DNA from 4 places in the Yersinia intermedia genome. Region 2 is predicted to be linked to each of the others. Evidence: predicted binding sites of a transcription regulator. Region 2 holds the regulator's gene; each other region holds the start of a gene.

Region 1 (7,434 bases), 380 kb from region 2:
AGTGCTTAATAACTTGCAGCATGCGGCGCTTCAGGTAGAAACTGGATTAGGCAAGCCTTGCATACAAGTTGTTCAGAACCTGCGTGATCAAGTTGTCACGATACCGGATGTGCGTTCAGTCTCTTTAGCTAAGGGGACTACCATTTATTGTTCCTCGATCTATGGCCCGCTTTCCACGCCGTTTGACTTAGATGTTTTTGTTGATGGGCAACTGGAGCTAATGCAAGGCAATGATGTCACTCCAGATCGTGCTTTGATGGTGTATCGCCTCGCTCGTGGGAGTTACAGCATACTCGTTGCTGTTGATGGTTATTATCTGCGCAGTATTCTTAACTTATTGAGTGGTGATATAGCGTTGAGTCTGAGGGTGGGAGATAAATGGATGGATGCTGCGGGTATCGTACATTCAGGCCTACCTCCTCAAGGGAGTGAACCTCTATACCTGGCCTCAGACAAATTTGCATATTCATTAAGTACCACACTTTCTAACCAGCAATATTTGGCCTATGCCTGGCAATATAATCAAGGTAGCCTGATATTTTTCATCTTAACGAGCATTGGTGCTGCGGTGCTGGTTTTCTGGTTATCGGGTAAGGCAGTATCACCTACGCAGATTTTAAGACAAGCGCTAGAAAACAACGAGTTTGTTGCTTATATGCAGCCGATAGTATCAGGCAAAGAGCAATGCTGGGTTGGCTGTGAAGTCCTAATGCGTTGGCAGCACCCTGTTAATGGTTTAATTCAACCCAACAAATTCATTCCGATGGCTGAGGACAGCGAATTTATTGTGCCGATGACTCGCGCTATCATGCAGCAAGTTAGTGCCACTTTTGCACCTTACGTAAATCAGTTACCGGAAGGTTTTCACTTTGGTTTTAATATCAGTGCCAATCATTGTCGTGATCTGAGTCTGGTCGATGATTGCCGCTCTTTTATTCAGGCATTTGGTGGTAATAAAATCAATATCACATTGGAATTAACCGAACGGAAGTTAATCGTTGCCGATGAGATTACTGATAGATTATTTGCAGAACTGCACGCGTTAGGCGTGTTTATCGCTATCGACGACTTTGGTACCGGGCATTCAAGCCTGACTTATTTGCAGAACTTTAAAGTGGATTTTCTGAAAATTGACCAAAGTTTTGTTGGCATGATTGGTTCCGATGCATTGTCGAGTCACATTGTCGGGAATGTTATCGATCTGGCTACCCGATTGGGGCTACAGACCATTGCTGAGGGCGTGGAAAACGAGACTCAAGTGCGCTATTTACAGGCCCATAATGTCGACTATCTGCAAGGTTATATGTATGGGCGACCAATGCCGATGAGCGAATTTGCCAAATATATGTTCCATTAAGGCTAATTACCGCGGGCATTTGAAACAAGGCAAACGTGACTTGCTGCTAAAAAGACAGAACCCCACAAAAGTGGGGTTCTTCAGTAAACTTAAGGGTACTACGCCAGGTCACCGATACTGAATCACAATACAGCTACGATAGCTTCACACAGTGGGGCCATGTTATCCGGTGTCATACCTGCAACGTTCACCCGGCCAGAGTTGACGGCATAAACAGCAAACTCATTGCGCAGGCGCAGGACTTGTTCTTTGGTCAGGCCGCTGAACGAAAACATCCCATTCTGGTTAATGATAAAGCTGAAATCTTGCTTCGCGCCTTTTTCCTGCAACGTATTGACAAACAACTGACGCATACGATGGATGCGCTGACGCATATCGGTCAGTTCTTGTTCCCAAATGGCGCGCAATGCGGCGTTGCTTAGGATGGTCGCAACCACTGAGGCACCGTGGGCTGGTGGGTTGGAATAGTTAGCACGGATAACGGCTTTAACCTGGCTGAAGGCGATATCGGCCACGTCACTGCTAGCGGCAACAATGGTGCAAGCTCCGACGCGCTCATTATACAAACCAAAGTTTTTCGAGTAAGAGCTACAAACGATCAGTTCCTGATGTTTGGCGGCGAAAATACGCAGGCCCTGAGCATCTTCTTCCAGACCTTTGGCAAAACCTTGATAAGCGAAGTCAAACAGTGGCAGCCAGCCTTTAGCGACTGACAGCTCAGCTAATTGGCTCCACTGGGCTTCAGTTGGGTCGATACCGGTAGGATTATGGCAGCAGCCATGGAACAGCACTACGTCGCCTGCTTGGGCTGCTGAGAGGCTTTTTAATAGCCCATCGAAGTCCAGCGCATGGTTCGCAGCATCATAATAGGCATACTCAACCACTTCAAGCCCGGCAGCGGCGAAGATATTTTTATGGTTTGGCCAGCTAGGATTACTCACCCAGACACGTTTGGCATTAGTCTGATGGGCGATAAAATCAGCAGCAATACGTAACCCACCAGTACCACCTGGGGTTTGAGCGGTACGTGCGCGTTTGTCAGCGATAATCGCGCTATCTGCACCAAACAACAGCTCTTGGGTGCAACTGGCGAAAACCGGCAGGCCATCAATCCCCAGATAGTTTTTAGTAACTTCGTTTTCCAGCAAATACTGCTCAGCTTTCTTCACGCTGGTCAGCACCGGCGTTTTACCGGTTTCGTCTTTGTAGACACCAATCCCAAGGTTAATTTTATGAGGGCGGTCATCCGCGCGGAAAATATCGGTCAGGCCCAAAATCGGGTCAGCAGGTGCAGCAGTGATTTTTTCAAACATGTCAGAGGCTTCCATGGCTTAGCGTTAAGCAAACAGAACCATCAGCGTAGCGCCAGTTGCGGCCTTTGCCAACCGTTTGCGATAAAAAGAAATGAATGTTGTGAGACGAGGGAGTTCAGGGTGAAAAATCGGCAAAATAGCGCATTCAGCAGCGTAATATCCCTTTATTAGCTAAGGATAAAAACAAAAAGACAGAGCCGAAGCCCTGTCTTTTTTTCAACTTATGTCAGCAGATAAACTGCGTGATTAAGTTTAACTTAGAACTGGTATACCAAGCCAACACCAACAACGTCATCAGTGTTCAGGCCATTTGCACGGGTGAAATTATCTTCATCCAGCAAGTTGATTTTGTAATCAACATAGGTAGTCATGTTTTTGTTGAATGCGTAGTAAGTACCAACAGAAACATATTTCAGCAGGTCATGGTCTTCGCCGTTAGCGTTAGTACCAAGGCCGTTCAGGTCCTTACCTTTAGACTGGACGTAGCCCAGGGATGGACGCAGACCGAAATCAAACTGATATTGCGCAGTGATTTCAATGTCACGGGTTTTGTTAGCGATAGTCTCGCTAGCATCGCCATATGGAGTCATGTTCAGCGTTTCAGCATACATTGCAGCCAAGTATACGTTGTTAGCATCGTATTTAGCACCAACGTTCCATGCCTGAGCTTTATTGCCTTGAGCAGTAGAGAACGCGTCTTGCTGGTTAGTACGGTTAGAAGAAGAGTAACCAGCACCAAAGTGAACGCCGTAACCGATATCATAAGTAGAAGAGATACCGAAACCGTCACCATTCTGATCTTTCAGGTTGTCACCAGTGTAAGCACCGTCTTTAATAGCGCTGCGACCATCTTCGTTTTTGCCTTGATATTGCAGGGCAAAGTTCAGGCCATCAACCAGACCGAAGAAGTTGGTGTTACGGTAAGTTGCCAGACCAGTAGAACGGCCAGTCATGTAGTTGTCAGAGTTGGAGATTGAATCACCACCAAACACTGGCAGCATGTCGGTCCATGCGTTAACGTCATAGATTACGCCGTAGTTACGGCCGTAGTCCAATGAACCGAACTGATCAAACTTCAGACCAGCGAAGCCCAGACGAGTTTTGTTACCTTTGTCGCCTTGAGATTCAGCGTGGTTCGCTTGAACGTTATATTCCCACTGGCCGTAACCGGTCAGTTGGTTAGTAATTTGGGTTTCACCTTTGAAGCCGAAACGAACATAAGTTTCGTCGCCGTCTTGGCCAGCGTTGTCAGAGAACTGGTGACGCGCATCAACTTTACCGTACAGGTCAAGTTTGTTGCCGTCTTTGTTGTAGATTTCTGCTGCATTAGCTGCGCCAGCTACTAACAATGCTGGGATTACTACTGCAAGAATATTGCGCTTCATCATTATTATTACCCTCATTGGTGTTATTCGGACACCTGCCACTGCCGCCAATAATTTTTTTGGAACTATTGTTGAGAGTTTGGTGTCGTCTGTGTCTGAACGCAGTGTTCCATTCACAGACCTTATAATCCACACCGAAAATGCTACCAATTGCCTGAATGTGTTTCATTGAGATACTATGTGTTACAAGATGTAAATATCAGGGAACTTTGTGACTTAGATCGAACTTTAAAAAATGACAAAAGCCAGCAGAGCTGGCTTTTATTTATACAAATAGACAATTTTTTTAGATGACGAATTTAGAAACTGGCATTTCTCGGTGTGCGAGGGAACGGGATAACATCCCGAACGTTTTGAACCCCAGTTACATAGGAGATCAAACGCTCAAATCCAAGGCCAAAACCTGAATGTGGTACAGTGCCGTAGCGACGCAGATCACGATACCACCAATAATCTTCTTTATTGAGGCCCATCTCTGCCAACCGCGCGTCCAACACATCTAAACGTTCTTCACGTTGGGAACCACCGATGATTTCACCAATACCGGGTGCCAGTACATCCATCGCTGCAACGGTTTTGCCGTCTTCGTTCATTCGCATATAGAAAGCTTTAATGTCTTTCGGGTAGTTTTTAACTACCACGGGCGCCTTAAAGTGTTTCTCAGCCAAATAACGCTCATGTTCAGAAGATAAATCTATCCCCCATGACACGTCATTTTCAAATTTCTGGCCCGATGCCAGTAAGATCTCGATAGCATCGGTGTAGTCAACCTGAGCAAAATCAGAAGTGACAAAACGCTGCAAGCGATCTACGGCATCTTTATCAACCCGCTCAGCAAAGAACTTCATGTCATCAGCACGTTCATTGAGTACCGCCTGGAAAACGTACTTCAGCATTTTCTCAGCTAACGCGGCGACATCATCTAAAGAAGCAAACGCGACTTCAGGTTCAACCATCCAGAACTCTGCCAAATGGCGGCTAGTATTGGAGTTCTCTGCTCGGAAAGTGGGGCCGAAAGTGTAAACTTTTGACAATGCACTGGCGTAGGTTTCCCCGTTTAGCTGACCGGACACAGTCAAGAATGCTTCTTTACCGAAGAAATCCTCGCTGAAATCGACAGCACCGGTATCTGTACGTGGCAAGTTCTCCAGATCCAGCGTTGATACACGGAACATTTCACCGGCACCTTCAGTATCTGAAGCAGTGATCAGTGGGGTAGAAACCCAGAAGTAGCCGTTTTCATCGAAGAAACGGTGAATGGCCTGTGCCAAGGTGTGGCGAACACGGGCAACCGCACCAATCAGGTTAGTGCGTGGGCGCAAGTGGGCCACTTCGCGCAAGTATTCTATGCTGTGACGTTTTGCCGCCATCGGATAGGTATCGGGGTCATCAACCCAGCCGACCACTTTGATTGCGGTTGCCTGAATTTCAAAGCTCTGGCCTTCACCTGGTGATGCTACCACCGTACCGGTAACTTCGACTGAGCAACCGGTAGTCAGATGCAGCACTTCATCCTGATAATTAGGCAAAGTATTATTCACGACGGCCTGTAACGGGTCAAAGCAGGAACCGTCATAAACGGCAACGAAGGAGATACCCGCTTTAGAATCTCTCCGGGTACGCACCCAACCGCGTACGGTGACTTCACTGTCAACCGCAGCACGGCCTTGCAGTACGTCGACTACAGGCACTACGCTCATAGATTTCTCTCTTTAATAGTTTTGATATAGAAATAGTTAACAACCCAAGCGAATGGGGATATTGCTATGTTACTTGCGGCAGTGCAGGACACAAGTAGAAATCACCAGATCAGTGCAACATTTCTGTCGTTATCCTTAATAAAGGCGGCACAAATCAGGGTTGGGTATAATTGGGGGAGTGGTGCGAGGGTAAACGGCTAAGTAAAGCGGGTCGTCAGGCTGTATTAATGCCCCGACGAACCCTCATTACTTTGGTCTTTACTAATGGGTCTTCACTAACTGGCCTTTTTAACTAACGGCAGGGCGAATGCTTCGCGTAACTCATCAACAAAAGCCGGGTCATGGCAAATGGTTTTACCTGGGCTATCTGAGAGTTTTGCAACCGGCTTGTTATTGCATTCAACCAGCTTAATAACAATATTAAGCGGTTTAACGCCGGGAATATCGCAGGTTAAACGGGTACCGATACCGAACACCAATTTAATTCGTTGATAGAAATGGCGATAGAGTGACAACGCTTTTTCCAGATCTAAATTATCTGAAAACACCAATGTTTTACTCATTGGGTCAATACCCAGTTTTTCATAATGGGCAATAGCTTTTTCACCCCATTCAACCGGGTCACCTGAGTCATGGCGCAATCCTTGATAGCGATTGGCGAATGTCTGATCAAAATCGCGCAAAAAAGCATCCATGGTAATACAGTCAGTCAATGCGATGCCAAGTTGATTCGGGTACTCATCTAACCAGACTTGTAGCGCCACGCGCTGACTATTGGCCAGTATCGGGCTTATCTGCTGATGAGCCTGGAACCATTCGTGGGCTTGAGTGCCTACCGGCGCTAATGCCAGTTTCCGTGCTAAATCGTAGTTGCTGGTACCGACAATGTAGGGGAACTCATCTTTTAAGCTGCTGACAATAGCATGCTGTATATCGCGTGAAAAACGACGACGGGTGCCAAAATCCATTAATTTGAAATGGCTAATATCGATGTCCGCGCTGAGTGTCTTAAACTGCTTAAGTTTGCTGCGCAGTTGCTTGATGGCCTCGGCCGTTGTGACATGAACAGAACGGCGACGATGAACGATTTCACTGATCACTGCCAGCAAAGGGACTTCCCATAAAATCGTTTCACACCACAAACCGGCAATCCGAATATCTAATTTACCGTCATTATTGGATACGGTGACCTGCTCAGGGTTAAAACGAAAACCCCGTAGCCAATTGAGATAATCATCCTGGAAGAAGGGTAACCCCGAGAGGTAGATAAACTCGTCATCGGTTAACGCCAATTGTTTCATTAACGCTATTTGATGACGGATTTCATCGGCATATTCGCCCAGCAACTCATCACCACGGCAGCGGAATTCAGCGGCAACGGTAATATGGCGATAGCGATGGAACACAGCTTGCTGCATATGAAGCTTATAAGCATCCGTATCAAGCAGTGAAGTCAAAATCGGTGAGGCGTCTCGGGTCATGGCGCTATACAGCATCCTCGTAGGATTACTTTCCACAGTCGGTGTAATCTAAAGTTGCAGGAGTATACCGGTATTATCCTGTTATTGAAGCTTCATCACACCATAAATTCTAACCAGAGGTCTAGGATTAAACGTGCCATCAGCGATGAAAAGGGTGCTTTGTGAAACGATTAATCCAATTAAGGCTAGTTTTTTAGC
Region 2 (7,434 bases):
CTGGCTTCAAATTGCGGTTTACGACATCAAAATAGGTGTGATAGTTCTTTGGCCCGACATGCTCGAACATACCGACAGAAACAATCCGATCGAATTGTTCGTTCAGATCACGGTAGTCTTGCAACAAAATAGTGACGTCCAAACCTTCACCGCGTTTTTGTGCCAGTTTTTGTTGCTCAGCCGAAATGGTAACACCGGAAACGGCAACCCCGTAATGCCTGGCGGCATAAGCGGCGAGGCCCCCCCAACCACAACCGATGTCTAGTAACGTCATGCCCGGAGCCAATTGCAGCTTTTCGCAGATCATCCGCAGTTTATTTTCCTGCGCTTGCTCAAGGGTCGTGGCATCTTTCCAGTAAGCGCAAGAGTATTGCATATTTGAATCAAGCATTAGGCTAAACAGATCATTACCCAAATCGTAATGTTCTTTACCGACAATCCAGGCTCTTTTCTTCGATTGCAAATTAATAATGCGCGCGGCAGCAATACGTAAAGTATCTTTGAAATGGTGTGGAAGTTGATGCTCCAGTCCAGCTCTGAGAACCCGTTGGAAAAAGATATCCAAGCGGTCACATTCCCACCAACCGTCCATGTAACTCTCACCTAATGCCAAAGATCCTTCTTGCAATACCCGCTTAAAAAAATCAGGGTTATTAACTCTAATGTCGAAAGGGCGAGGGCCATTAATTTCAATATCAGCCCGGTTCAGCATTTCTTGTATAATGCGAAACCACGGGGTTTCTTGAATACTCTGGTCTTCTATACAGGATGAACTCATAGCTTCTCCATCACTTTCTTCTGACTTATGACCCGCGATACATGCAGATTCATACCAATAAGGTTGTCGTGACCTTGGTGTCTAATATCCGTAACGGACAGAGGAAGATTAAGAAGAAACCCTAATAAAAATTGGTTTAGGGCAACTCATCCTTAAGAGTAAATGTGACGCAATCCACGCGCCCAGAAGGTACTTAAGTTAATGCTTTTTTTTAATGGTATTGTATCTGGTTAAATCGAGTATAGGCTTGCCGGGGCGCTTTCTCAATAATAAATCGTCCCCGGCTCGCGTGTTCCTTAGTGACTATTTCCATTGGGAATTAATTCACTTCACCTATGGCGCTACCGCTGTGTTAGCGGCGCTTGTTATTCGGCTCATCCTTGGGCCTCGCCTCGTTGAGGCCGCCACAAGCCGCCTTCAAATCGGTTTGCGACCGGTTTATCGCCCGAATTACTTACTTATCTAAGCACATCACGTCTCATCCGCTTGCGGCTTTGCTGTAATGCCGATGACTTTGGTTACCGGATTAGTATGATTTTTTTCTTTTCGCAATGCGTAGCAATGAATGCCATAACCTAAAAATGCCAGAACCACTGTTGATAGCATCACGGTCACTGTTGCCAGCAATGGCTGGCTGATATAGGCCGAGACCACCATACTGGCAACAAAACACAACCCAAGCTGAAGGGTATTTTGCAGCGCGGCTGCTTTACCTGTGTTCGCTGGAAAGGGCATTAATGCATTCGCTACGATAATAGGGTAGCAGGCACCATTAACCAGCGCCATTATGCAGAATGGAATAAGTAAGGTCAGTAGGGTCGGCGTGGTTAACGTTGCTATCAGATAAAGTGCAATCATGCTGACCGCATAGCCTGCCAACAGCCACGGCAGCAAGGTGTTGCCCTTGATCCGGGCAAGAGCACTGCGGCAACCAAACCCGCCTAACAGGAAGGCCAGGGTCTGGGGGACATAACTTAATCCGATGACATTCGGGCTATAACCCATATCACCGAGAATAAAAGGTGAACCGGTTAACCAGGCAAAGAAACCGGCACTACAGGCAGCAAACATCATCACGTTGCCACTGAATGTTGCCGACTTAAGCAACTGCCAGAAACTGATTTTGGTGCTAATTCGTGTCGCATTATCCTGAGCAGTTTTTTTGCGTTCGCTCAATCGTGCCGTCGGGATCAGCAGCAGCAGTGTAACGGCCAGTAATACGACAAAAATTGCACGCCAACTGAAGTGGTTTAATAACCAGGCTCCCAGCAGCGGGGCTAATGCAGGAGAGAGCGCCACTAACGGCATAATGGTAGCGAACACCCGATTGGCCTTGCCGTCGCGATACCGATCTACCACTAACGCCTGCCAACTCACGGCAGCAGAACACACCCCCACTGCCTGAATGAAGCGCAGGATGAGTAATTGTGTCGCATTTTCAACCCACAAAACCCCCAGACAGCCGAGGGCAAATAATCCCAAACCAGCTAGCAGAACCGGTTTGCGGCCTAACTTATCCGATACAGGTCCCCAGATAAGCTGAGCGATTGCGAACCCCGCGAGGAAGATACTTAAACTGGCGCTGATAGCGCCGGCAGATGCTTGTAGCTCTTGTTGCATTGCGCCAAAAGCGGGCAGATACATGTCGGTGGCCAGATAACCCAACATACTCAGACCGGCCAGATAGAACATAAAACCAGACGACGTTTTCATTCTTTATTTCTCTTTATATCCTTCGTCCTTGGAACCGCAGAGGTGCTAGTTGCCGCGCCAATGACGTTGGCTAAATTATAATTTTTGCAGGCAAAACTTCTGTTACTGAAAATTAATTGCGGTGGGCATTCTATCGATGAGAAATTCGGTTGTGAAACGCTAATATTTGCGCCATGCTGTTAAAAATTTTGATAGCAAATTTGTGATGGAAAAGGTGAAAAACAATGTGGTCTGAATATTCACTGGATGTGGTGGACGCAGTAGCCCGTACCGGGAGTTTCAGTGCTGCTGCGCAAGAATTGCACCGCGTGCCGTCTGCGATTAGTTACACGGTGCGTCAGTTGGAAGAGTGGCTGGCCGTCCCGCTGTTTGAACGGCGTCATCGCGATGTGGAATTAACCGAAGCGGGTGTGGTTTTTATTAAAGATGCTCGCGATGTTATCAAAAAAATGAATAACACACGCCGCCAATGCCAACAAGTGGCGAATGGTTGGCGTGGGCAGTTAAATATAGTGATAGATAAAATTGTTAAGCCACAGCGTAGTCGCCGCTTAGTGTTGGATTTTTATCGACATTTTCCTGATATTGAGCTGCGGGTACGCTATGAAGTCTTCAACGGTGTGTGGGATGCGCTGGTGGAGGGGCAGGCGGAAATGGCCATAGGTGCTACCCGCGCGATCCCCGTCGGTGGGCGATTTGTTTTTCGCGATATGGGTTTTTTAAGTTGGCATTGTGTGGTGAGCATCGATCACCCTTTAGCCCGGTTAACTGGGCCACTTAGTGATAATCAGTTACGGCCTTATCCCTCACTCTGTCTGGAGGATACCGCCCGCAACCTACCTAAGCGTGACACCTGGACTTTAGCTAACCAGCAGCGATTGGTGGCTCCAGACTGGGCAACGGGAATCGACTGCCTGTGTGCGGGGTTATGCATTGGAATGGTACCAGCGCACATGGTGTCGCCGTTGATTGAACAAGGGAAGTTAGCGGCATTGACGTTGGTAGAACCGCTGCCCGATAGCCCATGTTGTTTGGCGTGGCAGCAGAACAACCACTCGCCCGCATTGGCCTGGCTACTCGAGTATTTGGGTGACAGTGTCACGCTGAATGCTGAGTGGCTGAAAGATGACGGTGAATTATCATTCAATGAGCAAGAGGTGATTGCGCGAACTTAGCACCGGTAGCGTTGCATGCTACCGGCGAAAGAGCATTAACGGCGGTAGTCGCGGAACGGGCCATCGGCAACGGAGCGGCGCTCAACCAGTTTAGGATGTACCTCAATGGTCTGCGGATCTTCACGTTTGCTGACAATACGATCAAGTAACATGGCAAAGGCGGTTTCACCCAAACGCTCTTTTGGCTGGTGAATCGTGGTCAGTGCTGGCGAGAAATAGCGAGCATTACGCACATTATCATAGCCGATCACCGAAATATCTTGTGGTACCCGTAGGCCCAACTCATCAGCAGCACATATTGCACCCATGGCCATAATATCGCCGCCACAGAATACCGCTGTTGGGCGATGCTTTTGTGTCAGAATTTGATGCATTGCTTTATACCCGGATTCAGGCTCGAAATCCCCTTGCACCACCCATTCATCACGCAGTGTGATATTGGCCTCTTCCAACGCTTTCAGGAAGCCCTGATGGCGACCACCACCGGTATTACGGGCTAACTGACCAGGGATAGCACCAATGTCACGGTGACCGCGCTCAATCAGGTAACGGCCCGCTAAATAGCCACCTTCAAAGGCGTTATCAATAATAGAGTCAGTAAAATCGCCACGAGCCGTACCCCAATCCATAACGACCATTGGGATATTACGATAATCCTCTAACATCCCTAGCAGTTGTTCAGGATATTCTGAACACATCACCAGCAGCCCATCGACACGTTTTTGCGCCAACATCGCCAGATAGGCTTTTTGTTTGTCCAGATTATTATGAGAATTACATAAAATCAGGGTGTAACCCTTGCTGTAACAACTGTTTTCGACGGCTTCAATCACTTCAGCAAAATAAGGTGCTTCACTGGATGTTGCCAGCAAACCAATTGATTTGGTGTGATTGACTTTCAAACTGCGAGCCACAGCGCTGGGCGAATAATGCAGTTCTTTAATGGCAGCCCACACGGCAGCCTTCGTGTTTTCGGCGACGAAACGAGTTTTGTTGATAACGTGCGAAACGGTGGTGGTGGACACACCCGCGTGTTTGGCCACATCTTTAATCGTTGCCATAAAAAGAATGACTCCTAAGCTTACCGGTTACAGTAGGGTAAGTATTATGTTAATCGTTTGCCTGCAATACTCGAAAACCACTCAGACACAAACACGATATTAGGCTGGGAAGTTGAATCAGCGGGTTGTCTGAAAGTATTTATTGGACGTTATTAGTCGGTATGCAGTTATGAACTGCGAATTTTGTCTGATCTGGAGGAAAAGTGAAAGGGGTAATCAAAGTTATAAAGTGCGTAATGAGCACAAGATTTTTTTTCTGAACTGTGGGAAAATAATTTAACACACTAACTATGTGCCTTTATCTTACTACAAACTAACCGGCTAAGGAGTTTTTATGGATACCAATCTGAAAATGTCGCTGATTACGACTGTTGGTGCGCTGGCGATGATTATTGTCTTTAGCTTCGTGGCAGTAATGAATTAATTGAGCCGCTTGCCGGTGTGAAGTGATAAGTAGGGCGGGTAAACCCGCCCTTAATTATTGTTACGAGTAATGCGCCGGTCTGTTGTCGCCGTATCAGGCTAAATTTTTCTCAACGAAAGACCAGTTAACCAGTGCCCAGAAGTTCTCCAGGTATTTTGGTCGCGCATTGCGGTAATCAATGTAGTAAGCATGTTCCCACACATCGACAGTTAACACCGGTTTATCAGTGGTGGTCAGTGGTGTTGCTGCATTAGATGTACTGACAATCGCCAGCGTGCCATCTGCTTTTTTAACCAGCCAGGTCCAGCCAGCGCCAAAGTTTTTTACTGCCGCATCAGTAAACTGTGCTTTAAATTCAGCAAAAGAACCAAATGACTGATTAATAGCATCGGCAACCTTACCCGTAGGTTCGCCACCACCATTAGGTGACAGGCAATGCCAGTAGAAGGTGTGGTTCCAGACTTGGGCCGCATTGTTAAATACCCCACCATTAGAGGTTTTTACAATCTCTTCCAACGTCTTACCCGCAAACTCCGTGCCTTTAATCAGATTATTGAGGTTAACCACATAGGTGTTGTGATGCTTACCGTAATGGTATTCCAGTGTTTCAGCTGAAATGTGGGGTTCTAGCGCATTTTGCGCATAAGGTAATGCCGGTAATTCAAAAGACATAGCTCTCTCCTTTCGGGGTTGCTCAGGGTGTTTGCTCCTCAAATCACATCAATTGCCGTTGGCAGCTATGTGGCGAAGAGCGGTTAAAGCTTAATTGTTGTATTTTTGTTGTGGGTATTAATCTTAACAACTTTCATCAGGAATGACAGAGATAACCTCACTGTTTGATGAGCGATAGCGTGAAAGTCATACAACGGGTTTAACACGTGAAGGGGCTTATTGTGCTATAGGCACCCGGTGGTGCTACCGGGCGCAAACTGAAGTCTTAGCGGATGGTTTTTGGTGTGACCACGCGGCGTGCGCCAACGTAATGATCTTGCCAATAGTCATTGTCCAGCATGCTGATACGAATTTCTTCGCCGGTACGCGGGGACTGAATAAACTTGCCATTACCCAAATAGACGCCCACATGATCGGCGACACCACGGTTAGCAATATTGAAGAATACTAAATCACCGCTTTCCAACTCAGCACGTTTTACGGGGGCGGCGTCACGCAGGTGATACATCTCGTTAGCCGTGCGTGGCATCTTTATTCTGATCACGTCTTTATAGGCGTAATAGATAAGCCCGCTGCAATCAAAACCGGTATTAGGAGAGGTGCCACCCCAGCGATAAGGTTTACCAACTTGTTTCATTAGTTTGCTCATCGCGGTCTGCTTGGCATGTTGATAGCGTTTTTTATGTGCCGGACTGAGCTTAATTTTACTATTAGCGACTAATTCGCTAGCGGCTTTGCCTTGGGTTTTATTTCTGTGCCGGCCGTAAGCGACTTTTTCTGTTTTTTTAACTGTGGTCACTTTTTTATTGGCTGCGGTTTTAATATTGGTTTTTTTTGTCGTGGTTTTACTGACTTCTTGTGCTTTTTTCTTCATCGTTTTAGTGGCGTTGGCAGCAATTTTCTTTTTATCGTTGCTGGCCGCTGTTTTAGCCGTTGTCACTTTGCCCGAGGTGGTTTTAGTGTTGGCGACTTTTACTTTTTTGCTGCTTTTATCGGCTTTACGCTTTTTACGATCATCCGGGCTGGCCTGGCTGACCTGTCCTTTCTTCTGCTCAGCCGAGACGTGAGCCTGCGGTGACGCATGCGCCAAATTTAAAAATAGCTGGGTAAACAGCAGCACAAACAGCGTAAATATTAAACGCATAATAACGCTACCAACCTTGCCCTAAGATGAATATGAAGAGTCACAGTATTGCCGAAACTCACGATATAAAAAAGCGCAGAGCGACATGATTTTAATCGATATTGTGAGAAAACATTAATGAATGAGTAATTGCCGTTTTTTCACACGTCTAATGGCCTTAAATCAACCATACGTCAACGAGTTATGTCCTTCGTACTTGAATTTGCTGGGGGCGTTACTCTCACTCCCTGCGCAGATTAGCATAAATACGAGCCAAATCGGGTATCTACTGATGTGCCATTCACATGTAACTGACTTGCCATGCTAATTACTGTAGTCATAACAGCAAGTATTCTTAAGAGCCCCATAAAGAAGATAATAGTGAATTAGTGGGATCAAAAATGTTATTCTAAATGCATATATTTGTAGCTGACAATATAACCATTCGGCCATAGAGTAAAGCCCCTGCAAAAGATGGCGTTTTATTC
Region 3 (7,434 bases), 2.0 Mb from region 2:
ATCATTGGTGGTAAATGGCGAGGCCGTAAACTGCCTGTGCCTGATAGCCCAGGGCTGCGCCCAACCACTGACCGGGTCAGAGAGACACTCTTTAACTGGCTGGCACCGATGATTCAGGGTGCCCGGTGTCTGGATTGCTTTGCGGGCAGCGGCGCATTAGGGCTGGAAGCGCTATCCCGTTATGCCGCTGAAGCCATATTGTTAGAAGCTGATCGCCATGTCGCCAAGCAACTTGGCAGCAATCTGGCATTATTGAGTGCCGAGAATGGCCAAGTAGTAAATACCAATTCTTTGCAGTGGCTGGCTCAACCGGGGCAGCCTTTTGATCTGGTATTCCTTGATCCCCCTTTCCGTAAAGGCTTGTTAGCTGAAACTATCACACTGCTGGAGCAATATAACTGGCTGGCAGATCAGGCCTGGATTTACGTTGAGGCAGAGGCTGAAAGTGCCGCTGCGGATGTTCCCGCCAGTTGGCAGTTACATCGCGAGAAAATTGCCGGTCAAGTGGCCTATCGTCTCTATATTCGTCATGAACAGACTCACCAACACGCTGTATCAGCGGAAGAACTGGAGCAACACCATGTGGATTAATCTCGGTCGGTTATTGATGTTAGGGGTATGGTTTTTCTTACTGCTGAACCTGTTCCAGCCCTTCCCTAAACCATTGAGATACTTTATTAATGTCGCCATGATATTTATGGTTTTGATGCATGGTTTACAACTGGTACTACTCAAGTCCACACAACCCAAAGATCAACCGATCAGTGGTTTACAGCAACTTAAAATCTTTGTGTTTGGTGTCTTTGAATTACTTGCCTGGCAAAAGAAACAACCATCACTGCCTAAAAAGTAAGCTTATCTGCCGCCCGCCTACGACATCAGGCCTCTCGGCTATAATATCATTGCTATAGCGGCAGGTTACTGGTGGGGGCTGGCTTATCCGGCGACAGATTTAGTTGGCAATGGGGGGCGAGGTAAAAGCAATATAGTGGGTGCCTTGTAAACGTAACGTTCCCTGTGCGCCTTGTGTAATACGATTATACTCCTGCTGTGGCAGTATCATTTTGATTTCACGATTGTTTTTCATCTCAAGACCACTGAGCAGTGGCTGAAAAGTAACTTCATAGCGTTTTTCTTCTGCAACAATTTCTTCGCGCTGACGTGAACGACGATTCGGCGCTAATACTTCTCGTTTATTAATGACTTCAACTTGTAAACTGCGCACCGGTGCCTGATCGTTCTCGGCATCTTGCCGTTTTTTTTGCCAATACTGGCGGACAGCTAATACGGCGATTAACACCACCACAGCAATAAATAATAACGGAGGTTTATTCATACGTTATCCATCAGGACTTATTGCCCGGCAGATAGGGGAAACTCATCACATTACTGCCCAACTCAGAGATCCGAGCGCTGCCCTTTTCCGTCACGGCATCGATACGAATCACCGAATGAAGAGGAATATAGCTACGGTTAACACCTGAAAATTCTGTTTTCAGTTTTTCAGTTGAAGGGTCCACCAGCAATGTTGATTGACTATCAAAGACAAAATCAGCAATTTCAATAAACCCAAACAAGTTACTTGGGCCGACCTCACGGACGTAGAGCTGATAATTCTTACCGTTATTTATAAACTGAATACGATAAAGCAATTGTTCATTGGTCATGGCGCTACAGCCTCTATCCCTTGATTTAGCGAAAGGAAATCGGCCTTAACATAGCATGTGGGCCAGACAAGACCAAGATCTCAGCAGGCTGATTGCCCTGCTAAATCAGATTATGCGGACCGTTACGCATTAAGTGGCACAAATCATGCAAATAACGATAGCGTCGCTATCGTTCTTGCCTTCCATCCCTTACACTTAATAGATGTATACTCGGAGTCATTGGCGTTGCGGATTATCATTACAACACAGGTACTTTCACTGAAACCTGCATAGAAAAAAGGATAAATAATGAGCTGGCCATTCCTTGCCGTATTCTTTTCTGGTTGGTTGTTCGTTGATGCAACTTACCGGGGCCCGCGCTGGCAGCGTTGGGTATTCAAACCTGTTACTCTGTTACTGTTGTTACTACTTGCCTGGCAAGCGCCGATTCTTGGCCCTGCCGGTTATCTGATTGTTTTGGGCTTACTTGCAACGCTGGTTGCTGATGCACTATTGCTGCTACCCAGTGAGCGCTTACTTTATGCTTTGGGCGCATTCTTCCTCTCCCATTTACTGTATACCATCAGTTTTGCCAGTCAGATGACATTCACGTTGTTCTGGCCACTGCCGTTGGTTTTGATCGTGATTGGCGCATTACTGATAGCCACTATCTGGACACGGCTGGAAGATATGCGCTGGCCGGTAGTTGCTTTCATCGGCATGACGTTATTAATGGTCTGGATGGCAGGTGAACAATACTTTGCCCGCAGCACCGATTTAAGCTTCTCTCTGCTGGCGGGGACCCTGTTATTGCTGGTTTCGCATAGCATTTGGCTGCTGAATCGCTATCGTTTTTCTTTCCGAGCTTCAGATGCAATTGTTGCTGGCTGCTACTTTGTTGGGCATTTCCTGATTGTCCGATCACTGTATTTGTAATTAAGTCAGTACAACAATACGTTAGTCAGTCCGTGCTCCAGGGAAGGAGCACGCATCACAAGCGTGGGATACGCTCACTTTAGTCATACCCTGCCATATAGCAAAAATCCCATTTAGCAATGACTCTCATTTACCTCTTGACTCTGGAGTTGACTCTAAGGTGTAGAGTGCTGCAATACCTATTACATCCTTTCCAGGAGGCACCATGCATTCACATTCTGAACATCAGCATCCAACGGATACACACAACAACTGTGGCTGTGGCCATACTCATGCCAAACAGCAAACCGGTTGCAGCAGCCAGAAAACAACCTGTGCCAGCAATGACAGCGCGGATTCAGTGAGTGAACACTCACATAACGATGGAGGTTGCTGTAGTCAGAGCCATAGCGATGAGGGCGATGACGAAAGCGACAGACTCGCGGCAGCGATGCCTTCAGGTAGCCAGCGCTTCAGTTGGCAGGTCAAAGGGATGGATTGCCCAAGCTGTGCTCGAAAAATTGAAAATGCCGTCAGTAGTCTGGTTGGGATTGAAAATGTAAAAGTCCTCTTCGCCACAGAAAAGTTAGTGGTTGATGCTCGCACAGATATTCGCCCTCAAGTCGTGAATGCGGTCACGCAGGCTGGATTCACGCTAGTCGATACTCAATCAAACGCAGGAAGTAAAGCCGCCGCGCCAGAATCACGCCTGCGCGAATACTTACCTATCGCATTATTAACCACACTGATGCTTATCAGTTGGGGCATCTCGTTATTCAGCCTTGAGCTGAGTGAATTTGCCTTTGCCGCGACCACCATTGTCGGGCTGATCCCGATCACCGCCAAAGCCTGGAAGCTTATCCGCTCCGGTACGCCCTTCGCTATTGAAACCTTGATGAGCGTGGCAGCTATCGGGGCGATGTTTATTGGCGCAACCGCGGAAGCGGCCATGGTATTGCTGCTGTTTATGATAGGCGAACTGCTCGAATCCTACGCCGCAAATCGTGCACGCCGTGGGGTAACAGCCCTTATGGCACTGGTACCAGAAGAGGCTTTGTTGTTAAAAGACGGTGAGCGTCGGCAGGTTCCTGTCGCCAGTTTGCGCCCCGGCGATATTATTGAAATCTCGCCCGGTGGTCGCTTACCCGCAGATGCCGAATTAATGACCCCTTTTGCCAGTTTCGATGAAAGCGCCCTCACCGGAGAATCGATCCCTGTTGAGCGCCAGCAAGGCGAAAAAGTCGCGGCTGGGAGCTTATCGGTCGATCGCGCCACCGAAATGCGAGTTATCTCAGAACCGGGCAATAATGCTATTGACCGCATTCTGCAACTGATTGAATTAGCAGAAGAACGCCGTGCACCTATTGAGCGTTTCATTGACCGCTTCAGTCGTATTTATACACCTGCAATCATGCTGCTTTCCGCGCTGGTCATGTTAGTTCCGCCGTTGGCCTTCGCCGAGCCTTGGGAAACCTGGCTTTACCGTGGCCTAACGTTATTACTGATCGGTTGTCCATGTGCGTTGGTTATCTCCACACCTGCGGCAATTACCTCAGCATTAGCGGCTGCAACACGTCGTGGTGCACTGATCAAAGGGGGGGCAGCACTGGAGCAGTTGGGCCGAATTCAAACGGTTGCTTTCGATAAAACCGGTACTCTGACAGAAGGCAAACCTAAAGTTACCGATATTCTGCCTATAGCCGATATGAGTGAAACCCGCCTGTTAGCGTTGGCCGCCGCTGTTGAAGCTGGATCCCACCATCCGTTAGCGATCGCTATTATCCAACGCGCACAGCAAAACACCCCCATATTGCCACTGGCGAGTGAGCGCCGAGCCCTGGCAGGGGTGGGTGTTGAAGGTGTGGTTAATGGTCTGACGGTGCGTGTCAGTGCCCCCGGTAAGCTGCCTCCACAGTTATTGACTGCTGAGTGGCAAACCCAGCTCGACCGGTTAGAGAGCAGCGGTAAAACGGCCGTCGCCGTACTGGAAGATGACAAGCTAATTGGTTTATTGGCATTACGTGACACGTTACGAACTGATGCCAGACAAGCCATTGATGCGCTGAAGAAGTTAGGTATTCAGGGTGTGATGCTCACCGGGGATAACCCACGAGCCGCAGCGGCAATTGCTGGTGAATTGGGAATTGATTACCGTGCCGGATTACTGCCCGCCGATAAAGTGCAGGCGGTTATGGCATTGAATGCGACACAACCTACGGTGATGGTTGGTGATGGCATCAATGATGCTCCGGCGATGAAAGCGGCCAGTATTGGTATTGCCATGGGCAGTGGCACCGATGTCGCGCTGGAAACAGCCGATGCCGCGTTGACCCACAACCGGTTGACCGGATTAGCAGAAATTATTCTGTTATCACGGGCGGCCAATGCCAATATCCGCCAGAACATTACTATCGCATTGGGCCTAAAGGGAATATTCCTGATTACCACACTACTGGGGTTAACTGGCCTCTGGCTGGCAGTATTAGCAGATTCCGGCGCTACCGCCTTAGTCACAGCCAATGCGTTGCGGCTACTGCGCAAACGGGATATTTGAATCAAGCATCCGTTCTGAGGATCGTGGCAGAGGCGGGGGTTACTCCGCTTTTGCCCCTTTTTTGACCAAATACCGATATGGCGTTTGCCCGGTATCTTGTGCCAATAACTGATGGTCCATAAAACGGCAGAAACCCGGAATATCGCGGGTGGTGGCAGGGTCATCAGCAATTATCAGTAGAGTTTGACCGTCTTCCATGTGCCGGACCGTTTTTCTCACCATCATCACCGGCTCAGGGCAGCGCAGGCCCAGTGCATCAAGTGTTTTGTCTGGATTGGCAAAAATATCGGTCATGGTGAGTCTCTTGTCTCTTGTTGGTCGTTATACAGTTTGCTAGCAGTATAAAGATAAAATATAAGCCCGCGTGGGAAGGCGGATAGTTTACCCCGTCGATTTTCAGGCGCAAGCGACGCTAACGTTTGCGTTAAAATTAGCCATTGCATTCGTTGCGCAAACGCGTATTATGCCGCCGCGTCGCAGAAATTGCGGCACATTCTGTTTGGGTTCCCTCACCCCAATAACCAAAAAGGTCACATTGTATGTTTTCGTTTACTGCCCAACAGCGGATGACCGCTTTGGTATGGCTGTCGCTATTCCATATTGTCATCATTACCTCCAGCAACTATCTGGTGCAACTACCGATCGCTATCTTCGGTTTTCATACCACCTGGGGCGCTTTTACTTTTCCGTTTATCTTCCTTGCCACTGACCTGACGGTGCGGATTTTTGGTGCTCCTTTGGCGCGCCGGATCATCTTGTCCGTTATGGTGCCAGCGCTACTGATTTCATATCTAATTTCAGCCCTGTTTTATCAGGGAAGTTGGCAGGGGTTACCCGCATTAACCAGCTTTAATCTGGTGGTGGCCCGTATCGCGGTTGCCAGCTTTATGGCCTATGTACTCGGCCAGATCCTGGATGTTCAAGTCTTTAACCGCCTGCGTCAGCGCAGTGCCTGGTGGGTTGCCCCTACGGCTGCCATGTTCTTTGGTAATATCAGTGACACCATGGCGTTCTTCTTTATTGCTTTCTACCGCAGTAGCGACCCTTTTATGGCGGCAAACTGGGTGGAAATTGCCTTGGTGGATTACAGCTTTAAACTACTGATTTGCATGTTTTTCTTCCTGCCAGCTTATGGTGTTATGCTCAATGTATTGCTGAAATACTTTAGCCAGAAAACCGGGCAGCAAACACTTGCTAAAGTAAGCCCCATGGAACAATAGATTGCTTTTAGCGTCTGAATAAGGTGCGATAAGGCTATACCCCGATTAGTTGGCTTTGCAGGGTAACTAACCCCCTGTAAGTTCAAGTAACAAGGGGATATTAATCATCAATAAGGGATTCCCATGCATAAAATAACCAAATTTCTTGCTGTCGGTCTGCTGGTTGCAGGATTAAGTGCTTGTGATGGCAACAGCAATAGCAACGTGGGTCAGCCGGTCAGCCTGCTGGAAGGCAAAGTGGCTTTCAGCTTGCCTGCGGATCTGTCTGATCAAAGCGGGAAGATGGGCAATCAAGCGAATAACATGCACGTTTATGCCAATAAAACCGGCGATAAAGCAGTTATCGTGATTTTAGGTGATAGCTCCAATGAAGCGCTGGAAGTGCTGACTACCCGTTTAGCCGACCAGCAGCGCTCTCGCGATGCTAATCTGCAAGTCGTCACCAACAAAGCGGTCAAAATTGACGGACAACCGTTCCAGCAGTTGGATAGCATTATTACCAGTGGCGGCCAGAAAGCCTATTCATCCGTATTGATGGGGAAAGTCGATAACCATTTGATGACAATACAAATTACGCTGCCAGCCGACAATCAACAGCAAGCTCAAACTGAAGCCGAATCGATTATTAGCACGCTCAAGCTAAAATAGTATTCCTCAACAGAGCGCGGATCATCAGCGCTCTGCCTGTATTACCCTATTCCCAAATTACGCTAAAGCCTGAGCCAATAAAGTGATGGGATGTTCGCATTTTTTGCTGGTCGACATTTCAATCTGCCACTTGCAGGTTTCACAATCGGTAATCACCAAATCAACCCCACTCTCCTCGATTTGCTGGAACAGTGAGGCGCCAATCCCTTGCGATGTTGCGTAGTTTTCTGATTTAAAGCCGTAAGTTCCGGCAATCCCGCAACACTGAGAGTCGAGCACCACCAGTTCAATACCGGGGATACGCTGTAGCAAAGCCAGGGTATAGGCCGTCCAGCCCATTTTCTCCATATGGCAAGGTGTGTGATAGGCAATACGCAACGGCGTATTATTTGCCGAGAACAGCGGTTTCAACGGTAAGTCGCGCCCCTGATCCAATAAGCGGTAGAGATAG
Region 4 (7,434 bases), 1.2 Mb from region 2:
CCACGCAGTCCGTCATTGGCACCCAATTCTATCAGCACCCAGCGTGGCTGATGTTGTTTGAGCAAGGCGGGCAGGCGGGCCAGGCCTTGAGCGGCGGTGTCACCACTGATACTGGCGTTGACTACCTTCGGCAATGACGGTGTTCCCTGCCATGTTTTATCCAGCCGTGAAGGCCATGCTTCGGCAATCGGTAGGCGGTAACCGGCGCTTAAGCTATCGCCAAGAATTAACAGTGTATCGGTTGCGGCGGCTCGCAAACTGAATAATCCCAACAGTAAAAGGAAGGGAAGATGCCAGCGGAAAACGTTCTTGAAGTTCATCATCTTAATAAATACGTCGGCCAGGGTGAGCAACAGCTCTCCATCCTTACCGGAGTTGAGCTGGTTGTCAAACCCGCGCAGACAATTGCGCTGATTGGTGAGTCGGGTTCCGGTAAGTCAACTTTGCTGGGGATTCTGGCAGGGCTTGATGATGGCAGCAGTGGTGAGGTGAGTTTACTCGGCCAGTCTTTGACCGCCATGGATGAAGAAGGGCGCGCGCAATTACGTGCAAAAAACGTCGGCTTTGTGTTTCAGTCATTTATGTTGGTGCCCACACTCAATACGTTGGAGAACGTTCAGCTTCCTGCATTGTTGCGTGGAGAGAGCGAACGCAATAGTAAGGCCCATGCGGTGGAGTTATTAGAGCAACTTGGGTTGGGCAAACGGCTTCATCATCTGCCCGCTCAGCTATCTGGTGGTGAGCAGCAGCGAGTAGCATTGGCACGGGCCTTTAGTGGGCGGCCTAAAGTGTTATTTGCCGATGAGCCGACCGGTAATCTTGACCGCCATACCGGTGACAGAATTGCTGATTTGTTGTTTTCACTCAATCGGGATTATGACACTACACTGATTCTGGTTACCCACGATGTACAACTGGCGGGGCGTTGCCAGCGCCGCTTGCGGCTACGGGACGGCAAATTGTGGGAGGAAGTATGATTTGGCGCTGGTTTTGGCGTGAGTGGCGCTCACCCTCACTGTTAATTGTCTGGCTGGCATTAACGCTGGCGGTGGCCTGTGTGCTGGCGCTGGGTACTATCAGTGACCGTATGGAAAAAGGGCTGAGTCAGCAAAGCCGTGATTTTCTGGCCGGCGATCGGGTGCTGAGTGCAGCGCATCCGGTTCCTGACGCGTGGTTGCTGGAAGCTAAACGGCAAGGGTTGACCGTCAGTCGCCAGTTATCATTTATGACCATGACTTTCGCGGGTGATCGCCCACAACTGGCTGATGTGAAAGCCACTGATTTAGCCTATCCGCTGTATGGCAAATTAGATACGCTGCCTGTTGGCGCGGTGCTTGAACCGGGTACGGTGTTGGTGGCTCCAAGGCTGTTGTCGCTACTTGGGGTTAAGGTCGGCGATATGCTGGATGTCGGTGATACTTCACTGAAAATTGTTGGTGAAGTGATTCAGGAGCCTGATTCTGGCTTTAATCCATTCCAAACCGCGCCGCGTATTTTGATCAATCTGGCTGACGTGGAAAAGACCGGTGCGATTCAGCCGGGTAGCCGTCTGACCTATCGTTATATGTTCGCCGGCCAGCCTGATGGCGTCACCCAATTTAGTGACTGGCTCACGCCACAACTGAAACCAGAGCAGCGTTTGTACGGCTTGCAGGAGTCAGGTGGTGCACTGGGGAAATCGCTGCAACGGGCGCAGCAGTTCTTGCTGTTATCGGCACTATTGACGTTACTACTTTCGATTGCTGCCGTTGCGGTGGCGATGGGCCACTATTGCCGCAGCCGCTATGATTTAGTTGCGGTCCTGAAAACATTAGGTGCAGGGCGCAGCGCGCTGCGGCGGTTGATTATCGGTCAGTGGTTGTCAGTACTGGTGTTGGCAGGCCTGTGTGGCAGTGTGATTGGCCTCTTATTCGAGAAAGTTTTAGTTCGCTTATTGTCACCGGTATTACCGGCTGCATTGCCAGCAGCCGGTTTATGGCCATGGGTATGGTCAATGGGTTCGCTGGTATTGATTTCGTTGCTGGTGGGTGTTCGCCCCTATCGGCAATTGCTAGCGACCCAGCCGCTACGGGTTTTGCGCCGTGATGTTTCCGCGAATGTTTGGCCGCTGCGTTACTTTATTCCTGCAATGCTGGTTATCGTGATTGGCTTATTGGCATTGCTGATGGGAGGAAACGCGTTATTGTGGGCCATTCTGGCTGGCATGGTGGTATTGGCGTTATTACTGGGCGTGATTGGCTGGGGCAGCCTGGTACTGTTGCGCCGCCTGACCGTTACCCGTCTGTCATTGCGGCTGGCAATCAACCGTTTGCTACGTCAACCGTGGATGACATTAACGCAACTGGCGGCATTTTCATTATCCTTCATGCTGTTAGCGTTGTTATTGGTACTGCGTGGGGATCTGTTGGATCGTTGGCAGCAACAATTGCCGCCAGACAGCCCGAATTACTTCTTGCTGAATATGACACCGCAACAGGTGCCACAAGTAACTGAATTTCTGGCGCAACATCAGATAACGCCATCAACGTTCTACCCTATCGTGCGGGTACGGTTATCTGAAATTAACCAGCAACTGGCCACCGAGCGGGTGCGTGAAGATGAACCCGGTGGCGAAGCGGTTAACCGTGAATTGAATCTGACCTGGCAGCAAGACTTACCGGCGCACAATATTTTGACCGCCGGCCAATGGCCGCCTAAAGCCGACGAAGTGTCGATGGAACAAGGCATTGCTGACAGGCTGGGGATTAAAATCGGCGATAAGCTGACATTTAGCGGTGATACACAGTCATTCGAAGCTAAAGTTAGCAGTATTCGTCAGGTGGATTGGGAAAGCCTGCGGCCAAATTTTTATTTTATCTTCCCGCCAGGTGCATTGGATAAACAGCCACAAACCTGGCTGACCAGTTTCCGCTATCAAGGAGACGGGGAGGTGCTGACACAACTGAATCGGCAGTTCCCAACACTCAGTTTGTTGGATATTGGCGCGATGCTTAAACAGGTCGGGCAGGTGTTGCAGCAGGTGAGCCGTGCACTGGAAGTGATGGTAATACTGGTGATCATCTGTGGCACTTTGTTGCTGTTAGCGCAGGTTCAAGTAGGGATGCGTCAGCGCCGTCAGGAGCTGGTGGTTTACCGGACACTAGGCGCAAGTAAACGCTTACTGCGAGGTACCTTGTGGTGGGAGTTTGCCTTACTGGGATTGGTTGCCGGGCTGGCTGCTGCCATCGGAGCAGAGGCGGCACTGTGGGCATTGCAGCGCTTAGTGTTTGATTTCCCATGGCAGCCTAATTGGGTTATGTGGTGGCTGTTGCCGTTGGCTGGCGCGCTATTGTTGTCACTGTGTGGCGGTTGGTTAGGTGCGCGTTTGTTACAGGGAAGGGCGCTGTTCCGCAATTATGACAGTTAGCCCACTAGGGTAATCTGGCGTTGCAGTATTGCTGCAACGCCAACGATTTATGGGGCAGGCCAGATGCGTTACAGCTTATCCTGCGCCCAGATCAGCGCGTTCTGGTATTCCGCTGGTAACAACGGCGCGAGTGCGGCCAGAGCAGCACGTAATTGTGTGCCATCGGGATGGTTCAAATTCAGATGGCCTACTTTACGACCTGCGCGCACTTCTTTTTCATACCAATGCAGATGCACCAACGGCAGAGATAGCCATTTGATGTTCACTGGCGTGCCAATCAGGTTGACCATCGCTGACGGGGTGTTGACCACCGGTGTCGGTAAGGGCAGGTCCAAAATGGCACGCAGATGTAGCTCAAACTGGCTTATAGATGCGCCATTTTGCGTCCAGTGGCCGCTGTTATGCACCCGTGGTGCCAGCTCATTGATCAACAAATTGTCGCCAACGATAAAGCACTCCATGGCCATTACGCCAACATAATTCAGCTCATCCATAATGGCTGACAGCATTTTTTCAGCTTGTTGCTGTAATCTGCTATCGGGCTGTGGCAAAGCCACACTCATGCGCAGGATGCCATCTTCATGCAGATTGTGGGTTAACGGGTAAAACACCGATTTACCTTGGCTGCTGCGTGCGCCGACCAGCGAAACTTCACCGCTGAAGTTAATCCCTTGCTCAACAATACATTCACCGTAAGCATCAGTCGGTAAGGTATCCTGATCACCGGCCCGCAAACGCCACTGTCCGCGGCCGTCATAGCCACCGACTCGGCGTTTGACGATGGCCAACTCACCTAATGTTGCAAAGACCTGTGGCCATTCGCTACTACTTGCTAATAGCTGCCACGGGGCGGTTGGCAGATTCAGGCTATCGAGCAATTGCTTTTGTGTCAGGCGATCGGCCAGACGCGGGAAGATATCGCGGTTAACAAAAGCCGTGTGTGTAGCGAGCTCACGGGTTAACGCCGTTTCTGGCCAGCGCTCAATCTCAGCGGTAATCACACTGTGCTGATAAGGCACGGCTTCAGGTTCCGCATCCAAGCCCACCGGATAAACGGCAATACCCAGTGGTTCGCCAGCCTGACGCAGCATGCGCCCTAGCTGGCCATTACCTAATACGCAAACTGGTTTCATGCCTTCACCTGTAAGTCTGGTACCCGAGGATCTGGATTATCCAGCACTTCGTCAGTTTGGCTTTTGCGCCAATCAGCCAGACGATCGGCTAATTCGGCATCGTGCAATGCCAATATTTGCGCGGCCAGTAAAGCGGCATTGGCGGCACCGGCTTTACCGATAGCCAAGGTCCCCACTGGGATACCACGCGGCATTTGCACAATCGAATACAGGCTGTCGATACCACTCAGCGCAGCACTTTGTACTGGAACACCTAAAACAGGTACTAGCGTTTTTGCCGCAATCATACCCGGCAGATGTGCAGCACCACCGGCACCGGCAATTATCACCTGTAAGCCATTGGTTTGGGCCGACTCGGCAAAACTGAACAGCTTATCGGGGGTGCGGTGTGCGGAGACAACTTCCACATGAAATGGAACATTGAGCGTGGTGAGCACGTCAGCGGCGAACTGCATGGTGGCCCAGTCACTCTTGGACCCCATTACGATAGCGATTTTAACCCCGGCTGTATAAGCCGAATCGAGGTTAGCTCCCATGAGTGTAAAGCTCCTGTGATTGCACAAGCGTCGGCCAGAATGATTTTACTTAAATCGTGACTGGCGAAGAGGGCGTAGAGCATATCATGAGCCAAAGGCGAGGAAAACGGTTGCGTCGCGGCTTTTAGTGGGATTTATCGGTTTTTTATACCCACTCGCCAGATAAACCTGAAGGTCAAAATGGGAATTTAATCAACTCAACACTGTCTGCCGTGACTTTGACCATCGAACCCTCAACATGCCAGGCACCAAGAACCACACGATGGGCGGTTGTGGCGGGGAGTGCTACGGTGTGAACCGCTGGGCGATGCGTATGCCCGTGGATCATCCAACTGACGCCATTACGTTGGAAGCTATCAATCACCGCTTGTGGATTTACATCCATGATCAGCTCAGATTTGCCGCTATTGTTCTGCTGACTTTGGTTACGCATATAAGCCGCAATGCGTAAACGAAAACGCAGAGGTAGCCATAGGAACAGTTTTTGAATCAGTGGATTATGTACTCTACGACGAAAATGCTGATAGTCAGTATCATCGGTACACAGGGTATCGCCATGTAAAATAACAATTTTACGGCCATACAGTTCGACGACTTTCTCTTCCGGCAGCAGGATCATCCCGCTTTCTTGAGCAAAGCGTTTACCGAGCAAAAAATCACGATTACCGTGGATAAAGTAGCAAGGCACACCCCGTTGTTGGAGTGATTTCAGCGCAGCGGCAACTTGCCGGTACAGTGGTTCGGGGTCATCATCGCCAATCCAGGACTCGAACAGATCACCCAGGATATATAACGCATCAGCATGAATAGCTTCACGCTGTATAAAATGCAGGAAACCGGCAGTGATTGCCGGTTCCTGAACGCTAAGATGCAAATCTGCAATAAAAAGCGTGCTCATTAAGCTGTCATTATTCGCTGATAGTGACGCTTTTGATGATCACATCTTCTTTTGGCACATCTTGATGCATGCCGCTACGGCCAGTAGCAACGTTTTTGATTTTATCAACAACGTCCAGACCTTCAGTAACTTCAGCGAATACGCAGTAACCCCAACCATCCGGGCGCTCTGAACGGAAGTTCAGGAAGTCGTTGTCAGCAACGTTAATGAAAAATTGTGCAGTAGCAGAGTGCGGATCGTTGGTACGCGCCATTGCCAGGGTGCCACGGGTATTTTTCAGGCCGTTGTTAGCTTCGTTTTTGATAGTTGCATCAGTGGTTTTCTGGTTCATGCCCGGCTCAAAACCACCGCCTTGAATCATGAAACCGTCGATAACACGGTGGAAGATAGTGTTATCATAAAAGCCTTTACGGCAGTAGTTCAGGAAGTTTTCAACGGTAACCGGCGCTTTATCCGCGAAGGTATTGACGACGATATCGCCGTGATTAGTATGAAACGTGACCATAATAATGTTCCTGCTAGTGTAATAGTGTATTCACAAATGAGTCGTAACTCTTTAGACGGCTCTTATATCATAACTCTGAGATTGAGTCAGCACTCGAAACGCGAGCAAGATGTACGAAAAAGTGCTGAATCAGTGGCTGATTTACCGCATAATCTGATGATATCCTTTTATCTCCTTCGTCCTTGAGGTTGTTTGCGCTCCACCTGCAACGCCAATGACTTTGGGTATAAACCCTGCTTACCGCAAAAACAAAAACCACGGAATGTCCCGATGCTAAAGATTTTTAATACACTGAGTCGCCAAAAAGAGGAATTCAAGCCTATTCATGCCGGTAAAATTGGTATGTACGTATGCGGGATCACTATTTATGACCTGTGTCACATTGGGCATGGGCGTACTTTTGTCGCTTTCGACGTCGTGGCGCGTTATTTGCGTTATTTAGGTTACTCTTTGACGTATGTACGTAATGTTACCGATGTTGACGATAAAATCATCAAGCGTGCACTGGAAAACAATGAAAGCTGTGAGCAACTGACGACACGTATGCTGGCAGAAATGCATAAAGATTTCGATGCACTGAATCTTAAACGCCCTGATTTGGAGCCGCGTGCGACGCACCATATTCCTGAAATTATTGCACTGACCGAGCGCTTGATTGCCCGTGATCACGCTTATGTCGCATCAAATGGCGATGTGATGTTCGCTGTGGACAGTGATCCTGATTACGGTTTGCTGTCCCGTCAGGACTTGGATCAATTACAGGCCGGTGCCCGGGTTGAGGTGGCAGATGTTAAACGCAATCCGATGGATTTTGTCTTGTGGAAAATGTCTAAACCGGGTGAACCAAGTTGGGCATCACCTTGGGGGCCGGGTCGCCCTGGCTGGCATATTGAATGCTCGGCGATGAATGGCAAGCAGTTAGGCGCACATTTTGATATTCACGGCGGTGGTTCTGA

What was found. Region 2 encodes PurR, which represses purine synthesis genes. Its sites were predicted from a motif close to CANGCAAACGTTTGCNTG; they were not measured.
Positions count from the first base shown of each region.
Region 1: EL015_RS08360 (amino acid aminotransferase) is a predicted target of PurR. The motif match lies at 2,736-2,753, and genes of this name have one in related genera.
Region 3: EL015_RS01140 (7-cyano-7-deazaguanine/7-aminomethyl-7-deazaguanine transporter) is a predicted target of PurR. The motif match lies at 5,524-5,541, and genes of this name have one in related genera.
Region 4: purE (5-(carboxyamino)imidazole ribonucleotide mutase) is a predicted target of PurR. The motif match lies at 5,175-5,192, and genes of this name have one in related genera.

Region 1 covers NZ_LR134116.1:1,828,930-1,836,363, forward strand. The annotation lists gene EL015_RS08355 (EAL domain-containing protein) at 1-1,357, shown strand, start outside; gene EL015_RS08360 (amino acid aminotransferase) at 1,480-2,670, opposite strand; gene ompF (porin OmpF) at 2,928-4,055, opposite strand; gene asnS (asparagine--tRNA ligase) at 4,355-5,755, opposite strand; gene pncB (nicotinate phosphoribosyltransferase) at 6,031-7,236, opposite strand.
Region 2 covers NZ_LR134116.1:2,209,823-2,217,256, forward strand. The annotation lists gene cfa (cyclopropane fatty acyl phospholipid synthase) at 1-778, opposite strand, end outside; gene punC (purine nucleoside transporter PunC) at 1,250-2,491, opposite strand; gene punR (DNA-binding transcriptional activator PunR) at 2,716-3,666, shown strand; gene purR (HTH-type transcriptional repressor PurR) at 3,702-4,727, opposite strand; gene cydH (cytochrome bd-I oxidase subunit CydH) at 5,062-5,151, shown strand; gene sodB (superoxide dismutase [Fe]) at 5,245-5,823, opposite strand; gene EL015_RS10110 (C40 family peptidase) at 6,089-6,967, opposite strand.
Region 3 covers NZ_LR134116.1:241,652-249,085, reverse strand. The annotation lists gene rsmD (16S rRNA (guanine(966)-N(2))-methyltransferase) at 1-591, shown strand, start outside; gene EL015_RS01170 (DUF1145 family protein) at 581-853, shown strand; gene EL015_RS01165 (DUF2500 domain-containing protein) at 953-1,336, opposite strand; gene EL015_RS01160 (DUF1820 family protein) at 1,347-1,667, opposite strand; gene EL015_RS01155 (lysoplasmalogenase) at 1,956-2,582, shown strand; gene EL015_RS01150 (zinc/cadmium/mercury/lead-transporting ATPase) at 2,788-5,115, shown strand; gene tusA (sulfurtransferase TusA) at 5,155-5,409, opposite strand; gene EL015_RS01140 (7-cyano-7-deazaguanine/7-aminomethyl-7-deazaguanine transporter) at 5,655-6,335, shown strand; gene EL015_RS01135 (DcrB family lipoprotein) at 6,459-6,983, shown strand; gene glpC (anaerobic glycerol-3-phosphate dehydrogenase subunit GlpC) at 7,041-7,434, opposite strand, start outside.
Region 4 covers NZ_LR134116.1:3,383,232-3,390,665, reverse strand. The annotation lists gene tesA (multifunctional acyl-CoA thioesterase I/protease I/lysophospholipase L1) at 1-320, opposite strand, end outside; gene ybbA (putative ABC transporter ATP-binding protein YbbA) at 291-977, shown strand; gene ybbP (putative ABC transporter permease subunit YbbP) at 974-3,406, shown strand; gene purK (5-(carboxyamino)imidazole ribonucleotide synthase) at 3,475-4,539, opposite strand; gene purE (5-(carboxyamino)imidazole ribonucleotide mutase) at 4,536-5,075, opposite strand; gene EL015_RS15620 (UDP-2,3-diacylglucosamine diphosphatase) at 5,251-5,973, opposite strand; gene ppiB (peptidylprolyl isomerase B) at 5,984-6,478, opposite strand; gene cysS (cysteine--tRNA ligase) at 6,749-7,434, shown strand, end outside.